2 regions of the Pantoea sp. AS142 genome follow, and region 1 is predicted to be linked to the other one. Evidence: riboswitches for the same ligand, from Rfam matches in the RefSeq annotation. Region 1 holds a riboswitch; the other holds the start of a gene.
The links. A riboswitch is a leader RNA that binds a small molecule or an ion and turns the genes downstream of it on or off. The one in region 1 is predicted to bind thiamine pyrophosphate.

Region 1 (4,585 bases):
GCAGACGCAGCGCGCTGATTAGACTGACACTTTCCCATCGCGCTGGCCTCTGCCAGCCGTAATATGGATATTGCTGCATGTCGATCGCCTATACCATTACCCCCAGCGAACCGGTAAATCAGCAGATTTACCGGTATCTGCGCCGAGATATTGTCACCTGCGCAATTCAGCCGGGCTCGCTACTTTCTGAAAAAGAGGTCTCCGCGCGCTTCAACGTCTCGCGCCAGCCGGTACGCGAAGCGTTCATCAAGCTGGCCGAAGCCGGACTGGTACAGGTATTGCCGCAGCGAGGCACCTTCGTGCGCAAAATCTCCGCTAAACGGGTGGCAGATGGCCGCTTTATCCGTGAGGCGGTGGAAGTATCGGTGGTCCGCCGTGCGGCGCTGGAGATTGATGATCCGGCACTGATGGCGCTGGAGCATAACCTGCAACTGCAGCGCATGGCCGCTGAGCGGCATGACAGTCAGGCTTTTCTCAGCCTGGACGATGAGTTTCATCGCCTGATCGCTGAAAGCATTGACTGTAAGCTAGCCTGGGAGACAGTGGAGAATATCAAAGCGGCAATGGACCGGGTGCGATTTCTGACGCTGAGTGAAGTCTCTCCGCCGGACAAGCTGATTGAGCAGCATGAAGAGATTTTTGCCGCGCTGAAGCGCCATGACTCCGATGCTGCCGAAGCGGCAATGCGTCGTCACCTGCAGGAGATGATCTTCTCGATCACCCCGATTGCCGAGCGTAACAGCGCCTGGTTTGAAGCACCCTGAGCCTGAAAGATTAATCGCCTGCACCGTCCGATTGGCTGGTCGATGCGGGCGTTCGTTATTACCACCATTGATGAAAATGGTGAACCGGCCCGATACCCTTCCCGACCTCCAGGGAATCCGCCTGCAGCAGCGCCTGCTGTAACCAGTTTTTAGCGTCTCCAATCGTCTCTGCCCAGTCAACATGGCGTGGACGCAACGCGGCTAAGGCTGCCGAGAGTGTGCAGCCGGTGCCATGCGTATGACGGGTATTCACGCGCCGCGTGCTGAATCGCTGCTCTGCTGAATGCGTGACCAGCCAGTCCGGGCTCTCCGCCGCCAGAAGGTGCCCGCCCTTCATCAGCACGGCCTGACAGCCCAGCGCCAGCAATGCCCGCCCCTGTTCGCGCATCTCAGCCTCATCTGTGGCAATGGCGCAATCGAGCAACACCGCCGCTTCTGGCAGATTAGGCGTGATCAGCGCGACCTGTGGCAATAACAGCTCACGCACACTGGCAACGGCGTCTGGTGAGAGCAGCGCATCGCCACTTTTCGCGATCATTACCGTATCCAGCACCACAAACGGGATTTCCGCATGCTTCAGCCGGGCAGCAACCTGCTCCACAATGGCCGTTTCTGACAGCATGCCGATTTTCGCACTGTCGATACGTACGTCATTCAGCACCGAATCGAGCTGGGCGGCCACAAAGTCAGGCGTGATACGGTAAACAGACTGCACGCCACAGGTGTTCTGTGCCACCAGCGCGGTAATCACACTGGTGCCATAGGCCCCAAGGGCTGAAAAGGTTTTGAGATCGGCCTGTATGCCTGCGCCGCCGCTGGGATCGGTACCGGCAATCGTCAGGGCATTAATGCGTTTCATGATCCACCTCCAGCGTCCAGAGCGCATCAATAAACGTTGTGGCAAAACTGCCTGGCCCGGCTGACTGCGACGCCGCTTTTTCACCTGCCCGAGCCATGACCTGACAGGCGGTGGCGACATTTATCAGCCGATCGCCAGGCAGACTGCTGAAACCGGCCACCACGGCCGAGAGTGCGCAGCCGGTGCCCACCACCCGCGTCATTAAGGGCGTGCCACCGCTGATGGTAAGAATTCGCTGACCATCGGTGGCGTAGTCCACTTCACCCGTCACTACCACCAGCGTGCGCCAGGTGATGGCAAGCTGCTGTGCCGCATCAAGGGCCGCATCTGCCTGATGCAGCGTATCGACACCGCGCCCGCCGCGGGCCTGCTGTGCCAGCGCCAGAATCTCTGAAGCATTCCCCCTAATCACCGCCGGTTGCTGGCTCAGCAGTTGCTGGCAAAAGTCGGTGCGCAGCGTCAGCGCGCCGACCGCGACCGGATCAAGCGTCCAGGGGGTGCCCGCCTGCCTGGCGGCAGTGATAGCAACCTGCATCGCCTGCTGACGTTCGCGGGTTAAGGTGCCGACATTAATCAGCAGGGCATCGGCAAAGCCGCTGAACTGTGCCGCTTCATCAGCATCGATCACCATCGCCGGTGAGGCATTCAGTGCCAGCAAGACGTTAGCGGTGAAGTTCTGGACCACGTCATTGGTCATGCAATGCACCAGCGGTGACTGACAACGGAAAGTGTGCAAACGGGGCGCGAAGTGCGCGGCAGAAAGGTGTTGAGATCGATGTGTCATCATAGCTCCCAACCGGCGAACAAGAAGGCGAATGCGGTCAGGCATCAGACTTCCCTACGCTGGCATTATCCAGTTCAGGTCAGCGGGTTTTTCTCAGCCCTTTCACTGTGGAAAGCGGCACCCCGAGTCGTGTTACGGTTTGCAGCATAGGCAAGCCGTCCGGCGAAAGCAAGCGACACCAGTCAGGCAAATAATTGTGCATGAGACAATTCACATGATCCCGATCAACGCCTGACGGTGCAAAAAGAGGCTTAATGCTGCGGGTTAGCAAGTTACCTCTTAATAGGTAGCCCCGTTTTTTACTCTGACGGGTATTATTTTCCGCGCCCACCTGAGTTATCCCATAATAATTAACCTGCTCGCAGCACCATCGTAAAAAATATTATATTTCATGGGGTTAAAAACTTCTGGAACGGAAATTCATACTATTCAGGATGTATGATGCGATTGTCAGCGCTTATTCCACACCGCCATCGATGGCAGGATATTATTATTGAACGCAAGGGTGCCATGGCGCCCAATGGCAGACAGTATTTTTCCACCTATATTTCCGCGCGCTGCTCAGGCTGTGGCGAAATTATTCACCGGGTCTATTACCGTGATATTACTGACCAGCAGGCACGCCGCTGGTTGGGCTAACGTCCCAGCTACGGTCAATTCAGACACCGCTAAGTTAACAGTTAGTTAGCAATTTGTTAGTCTGGTAACTAATCATCGTCTGACCAGACTCTCTCTATGCCACTGCTGTTTGAAAGCTTAAACCATCAAATTTATCTGTCAGCCCCGCTGTTTATCCTGATTCTGCTGGGATACGGCCTGACGCGCCTCGGAAAATGGCCCGCCAGCATCAGCGAAGGGATGAACCGTTTTGTGTTCAATGTTGCCCTACCCTGCATGTTGTTTCGGGTCATGAGCACCTTTTCGCAAAGCCCGCCGGTTGATGCGCGCCTGTTACTGGCCTTCTTTGGCAGTTGCCTGCTGGTGTTTATGGTGGGCCGGTTGCTGGCGGCACGACTGTTTAATCTGGATGGTGTGGCGGCATCGGTCTTTGCGCTGGGGGGAATCTTTTCCAATAATGTGATGTTGGGGATCCCGGTGGCCACAGTGCTGCTGGGGCCAGAGGCCCTGCCCCCGGTAGCGCTGGTGCTGGTGTTTAATAGCCTGATCCTCTGGACCTTATTGACCGTTTCAGTCGAGTGGGCAAAACAGGGCAGCTTCTCGCTGAAAGGCGTGTGGCGCACCCTGATCGGTGTACTGAAGAACCCGCTGATCATCGGCATTCTCAGCGGCACGGCATGGAGTTTCCTGCAACATCCCTTGCCGGTACTCGCCGCTGAACCGCTGCGAATGCTGGCCTCGCTGGCGGCGCCCCTGTCACTGGTAACGCTGGGCATGAGTCTGGCGCACTATCGGGTGCGGGATGGATTGAAAGAGAGCTATACCCTGTGTCTGCTGAAGCTGGTGCTGCAACCGATGACGGTATGGGCAATCGCCTGGCTGACCGGTCTGCCGCCGCTGGAGAGTAAAGTGGTGGTGTTGCTGGGGTCGATGGCGGTCGGGGTTAACGTCTATCTGATGTCGCAGAAATTTAATGTCATTACCGGCCCGGCGGCGGCGAGTATGCTGTTTTCTACGCTGTTTGCGGCAGTGACGACGCCAATCTGGATGATGCTGATGACGCTGGCGGGCTATTAACAGGATAATAAAAAAAAAGCCCCTCAGCACGGGTGCTGAAGGGCTACTGTCTGGCTGGCGAACGTTATTCAGCCGATTTATTACGAATCAGATAGTCAAAAGCGCTGAGTGACGCTTTTGCCCCTTCGCCACTGGCGATGATGATCTGTTTGTACGGCACGGTGGTACAGTCACCTGCGGCGAACACGCCTTTCAGGCTGGTTTCGCATTTACCATCGATGATGATCTCACCCATTTTGTTGCGCTCAACCGCGCCTTCCAGCCATGGCGTATTTGGCAGCAGACCGATCTGAACGAAGATACCGGCGAGCGGCAGCTCATGGGTGGTCTGCGTCGTACGGTCGATATAGTGCAGGCCAGTCACTTTAGTACCGTCGCCTTTCACTTCAGTGGTCTGCGCGTTCAGGATCACATCAACGTTTTTCAGGCTGCGCAGTTTATCCTGCAGCACCTGGTCAGCACGCATCTCACTGGCAAACTCCA
Region 2 (4,585 bases), on a different contig from region 1:
CAGCGTCCACGGACTGCCTGAGAAGCCAATCAGCGGCAGATCACCGTTCAGGTTTTTACGGATAGTGCGGACGGCATTCATCACATAGCCCAGCTCCATTTCTGGATCGGGCACCGGTAAACGCTCGACGTCAGCGCGACAGGTCACAGGATGAGAGAAACGCGGGCCTTCGCCGGTTTCAAAATAGAGACCCAGTCCCATCGCATCCGGAATGGTCAGGATGTCACTGAAGAGAATGGCGGCATCCAACGGATAACGGCGCAGCGGCTGGAGAGTGACTTCACAGGCCAACTCGGCGTTTTTACATAGCGACATAAAGTCACCCGCCTGGGCGCGTGTCGCTTTGTACTCCGGTAAATAGCGCCCGGCTTGTCGCATCATCCATACCGGCGTGACATCAACTGGCTGACGTAACAGGGCACGCAAATAACGATCGTTCTTCAGTTCACTCATCTCAACACTCTCTCAATAACAGGCGTGTAGTGTAGCACTTTCACACTTCGGCGCGGCACAGGGCGACGGTATCTTCAATCAGACGGCGCGCCACGGTGCCTGGCGGCGGCAACAGGGGCAGGTCATCAAAACGGAACCAGGCCGCATCCAGCAGCTCTTTGCCGTCGTGTTGCAGATCGCCGCTGGCATATTCCGCCATAAACGCGGTCATCAGCGATTGCGGAAAGGGCCACGGCTGGGAGGTGACGTAACGGACGTTTTTGACCCGGATATTGCTCTCTTCCATCACTTCGCGGGCAACGGCCTGCTCCAGCGTCTCGCCAACTTCCACAAAACCCGCCAGCACGGTGTAGACCTTGTTGCGATGGCGGGCATGATTCGCCAGCAGGATTTCATCACCACGACGGATAGCGACAATGATGCAGGGAGCGATCTGTGGATAGTAACGCTCGCGGCAGTGACTGCAGAGACAGGCAAATTCATGTTTGCTGTGGTACATCTCATGGCCGCAATAGCCGCACCAGCGATGAGACCGGTAGAATTCTGCCAGCTGCACACCGCGACCCACCAGCTGAAACAGCTCTACATCCTGATCGATCAACTGTCGTACTGAGAACATATCGGCAGAACGCGGCTCACAAATTAGCCAGACTTTTTCGCCCTGCCATTCACCGATAGTGCGGGCCTTACTGCCGGTCAAACCAAATTTTTCGGCGTTTCCGTGGGGCAAATCACCTTGTGGCAACCAAAGTTTCTGTTCATGGCTGACAATCCACCATCCAGCGTCTACGCTTGAGATTTCGTATTGCATTTATTTCGTCATCCTTAGCGTCAAAACGCACGCTGAAGCCCTGATGTTAAGTGTGTAGATAAACAACTATAACTCACATGGAGTTAGATATGCTTAACCAGTTAGACGTCCTGGCTGAACGCGTAGGTGGCAGTAATGAACTGGTCGATTCGTGGCTTGAAGCTCGTCGTCAGCTACTGGTGACCTATTATCACCTTGTCGGCCTTAAACCTAAAAAAGAGGCGCTGACGCGTCTGGATGAACAGGCTCTGGACAACTTCTGTCACAGCCTGGTCGATTATCTTTCTGCAGGTCACTTCAGTATCTATGAACGCGTCATCAGTGAAATGAGTGGCGACAGCCCGATGATCGCCGCCGCGCAGATCTATCCACCGTTGGAAGCCAACACTGAACGTCTGATGCAACTGTATGACGGTCAACTGCAACAGGCGATCGACGACGAGAACTGCATGACCTTTCAGCAGGCGCTGTCCGAAGTCGGCGAAGTGCTGGAAGCACGGTTTACGCTGGAAGATAATCTGATCCAGCTGGCATGGGATAACCAGCTTGCCACTCCGCCGGTTGCCAATGACAGCCATATCGCGCGTCCGGCTTAGCCGTCATCACTGGTAAAAGGGTTGAGATTATCTCGTCGCCCTTTTATGCTGAACAGGTTCTGAGGAGCGTACTCCAAAGAACCTTTTTTATTTTTGCTTTGAAATACAAGGTTTACGCCTGACTCTGTTGTGATCAGACGCCAGCGTAAAAACAGCTTCTTGTCGGAGTGCCCAGTTGGGCTGAGACCGTTAATTCGGGATCCGCGGAACCTGATCAGGTTAGAACCTGCGAAGGGAACAAGAGTAAATATTTTCTGTATGCCAGTACGTTTACGCTGTCTATACGGTTACTCCTTCCGAACTCCGGACAAGCATCGTTCCCCCTTAACAGGAAGATTGCTATGTCTGACCCAAAAATAACCCGTCGTGAACAACGTGCCCAGGCGCAGGAATTTATCGATTCCTTGCAAAGCGGCAGTGCATTTCCCCAGTCCCGTCGCATCTGGATTACCGGCAGCCGCGAGGATATTCGCGTTCCCATGCGCGAAATCGCGCTCAGCCCGACCCACCTCGGCGGCAGCAAAGAACAGCCTCTTTATGAGCAAAACGAAGCGGTACCGGTCTATGACACGGCGGGGGCTTATGGCGATTCCGCGGCACAGATCGATGTTCATCGTGGCCTTGAAAAGCTGCGCGCCCGCTGGATTGCTGAACGCGACGACAGCGTGCTTCTGGAACAGAACAGCTCAGACTATACCCAGCAGCGGCTGGCTGACGAGGGACTGGATCATCTGCGCTTCGATCAACTTCCGACACCGCGCCGTGCCCGCGCAGGCCACCGCGTCACGCAACTGCACTATGCCCGCCAGGGGATCATTACCCCGGAAATGGAATTTATCGCCCTGCGGGAAAATATGGGCCGGGAGCGAATCCGCAGTGAGGTGTTGCTGCAACAGCATCCAGGCCATAGTTTTGGCGCGCATCTGCCCGCCGATATCACGCCCGAGTTTGTCCGTCAGGAGGTCGCTGCCGGCCGCGCCATCATCCCTGCCAATATCAATCACCCTGAATCGGAGCCGATGATCATTGGCCGCAACTTTCTGGTTAAGGTCAACGCCAACATCGGTAACTCGGCAGTAACCTCTTCCATTGAGGAAGAAGTGGAAAAACTGGTCTGGTCGACTCGCTGGGGAGCCGATACGGTGATGGATCTCTCTACCGGCCGTTATATTCATGAAACACGCGAATGGATTTTGCGAAACAGTCCCGTGCCCATTGGTACCGTGCCGATTTATCAGGCGCTGGAAAAAGTGAATGGCGTGGCCGAGGCACTGAACTGGGAAATTTTCCGGGACACGCTACTTGAGCAGGCAGAGCAAGGCGTCGATTATTTCACGATCCATGCTGGCGTGCTGCTGCGTTATGTCCCGATGACCGCGAAGCGTCTGACCGGGATTGTGTCGCGGGGTGGATCGATCATGGCCAAATGGTGCCTGTCGCATCATCAGGAGAGCTTCCTGTATCAGCACTTCCGGGAGATCTGTGAAATCTGCGCCGCTTATGATGTTTCCCTGTCTCTGGGTGACGGCTTACGTCCGGGGTCGATTCAGGATGCCAATGATGAGGCACAGTTTGCCGAACTGCGTACCCTGGGCGAACTGACCCGCATCGCCTGGGAATATGACGTTCAGGTGATGATTGAGGGGCCGGGGCATGTCCCGATGCATATGATTCGTCGCAACATGACCGAACAGCTCGACCTGTGCGATGAAGCCCCCTTCTATACGCTTGGCCCGCTTACCACTGACATTGCACCTGGCTATGACCATTTTACCTCAGGTATCGGTGCCGCCATGATTGGCTGGTTTGGTTGCGCCATGTTGTGTTACGTCACGCCCAAAGAACATCTGGGCCTGCCGAACAAAGACGATGTGAAGCAAGGATTGATCACCTACAAAATCGCGGCGCATGCCGCCGATCTGGCGAAAGGCCATCCGGGGGCGCAGATACGTGATAACGCCATGTCCAAAGCGCGCTTTGAATTCCGCTGGGAAGATCAGTTTAACCTGGCGCTGGATCCCCATACTGCAAGGGCTATGCATGATGAAACCCTGCCGCAGGAGTCGGGCAAAGTGGCCCATTTCTGCTCAATGTGCGGTCCTAAATTCTGCTCGATGAAAATTTCCCAGGAGGTGCGCGAGTTTGCGGCACGCCAGGATGCCCGTGCCGAGCCGGTTGAAGTAGGCATGGCGCAAATGTCAGACCGTTTACGCAGCCGCGGCGATGAGTTTTATCACCCCGCCGATGCCATTAATGAGGATTAACCATGCCTGCATTTCCCGCTACCGCTCCGCGCCTGGGGCTTTATCCGGTAGTTGATAGTCCCGCGTGGATTGAACGCCTGCTGGAGACGGGCGTTCGCACGCTGCAGCTGCGCATGAAAGATCAGCCCGATGAGGTCGCCGAGCACGCCATTGCTCAGGCGATTGCACTGGGCAAACGCTTTGACGCGCGCCTGTTTATTAATGACTACTGGCAGCTGGCGATTAAGCATCACGCCTATGGCGTGCATCTGGGTCAGGAAGATCTGGATTTCGCAGATCTCGCCCACATTCATCAGGCCGGATTGCGACTGGGACTCTCCACCCACGATGATGCGGAACTGGATCGCGCCCTGGCGATCCAGCCCTCTTATATCGCGCTTGGGCATATCTTTCCGACACAGACCAAAGAGATGCCTTCTGCGCCTCAGGGCATTGAGCAGCTAAAGCGACATCTGACACGT

Region 2: it holds a riboswitch for thiamine pyrophosphate, as region 1 does, so the genes downstream of both, thiC (phosphomethylpyrimidine synthase ThiC) here and thiM (hydroxyethylthiazole kinase) in region 1, are expected to answer to the same signal.

What each region holds. Positions count from the first base shown of each region.
Region 1 is NZ_JBBCMO010000002.1:394,859-399,443, reverse strand. It holds gene WFO64_RS06855 (GntR family transcriptional regulator) at 78-764, shown strand; gene thiD (bifunctional hydroxymethylpyrimidine kinase/phosphomethylpyrimidine kinase) at 823-1,623, opposite strand; gene thiM (hydroxyethylthiazole kinase) at 1,610-2,407, opposite strand; TPP riboswitch at 2,442-2,542, opposite strand; gene WFO64_RS06840 (hypothetical protein) at 2,849-3,046, shown strand; gene WFO64_RS06835 (AEC family transporter) at 3,143-4,102, shown strand; gene ahpF (alkyl hydroperoxide reductase subunit F) at 4,167-4,585, opposite strand, start outside.
Region 2 is NZ_JBBCMO010000018.1:6,480-11,064, forward strand. It holds gene hemE (uroporphyrinogen decarboxylase) at 1-453, opposite strand, end outside; gene nudC (NAD(+) diphosphatase) at 494-1,264, opposite strand; gene rsd (sigma D regulator) at 1,354-1,860, shown strand; TPP riboswitch at 2,014-2,114, shown strand; gene thiC (phosphomethylpyrimidine synthase ThiC) at 2,202-4,124, shown strand; gene thiE (thiamine phosphate synthase) at 4,127-4,585, shown strand, end outside.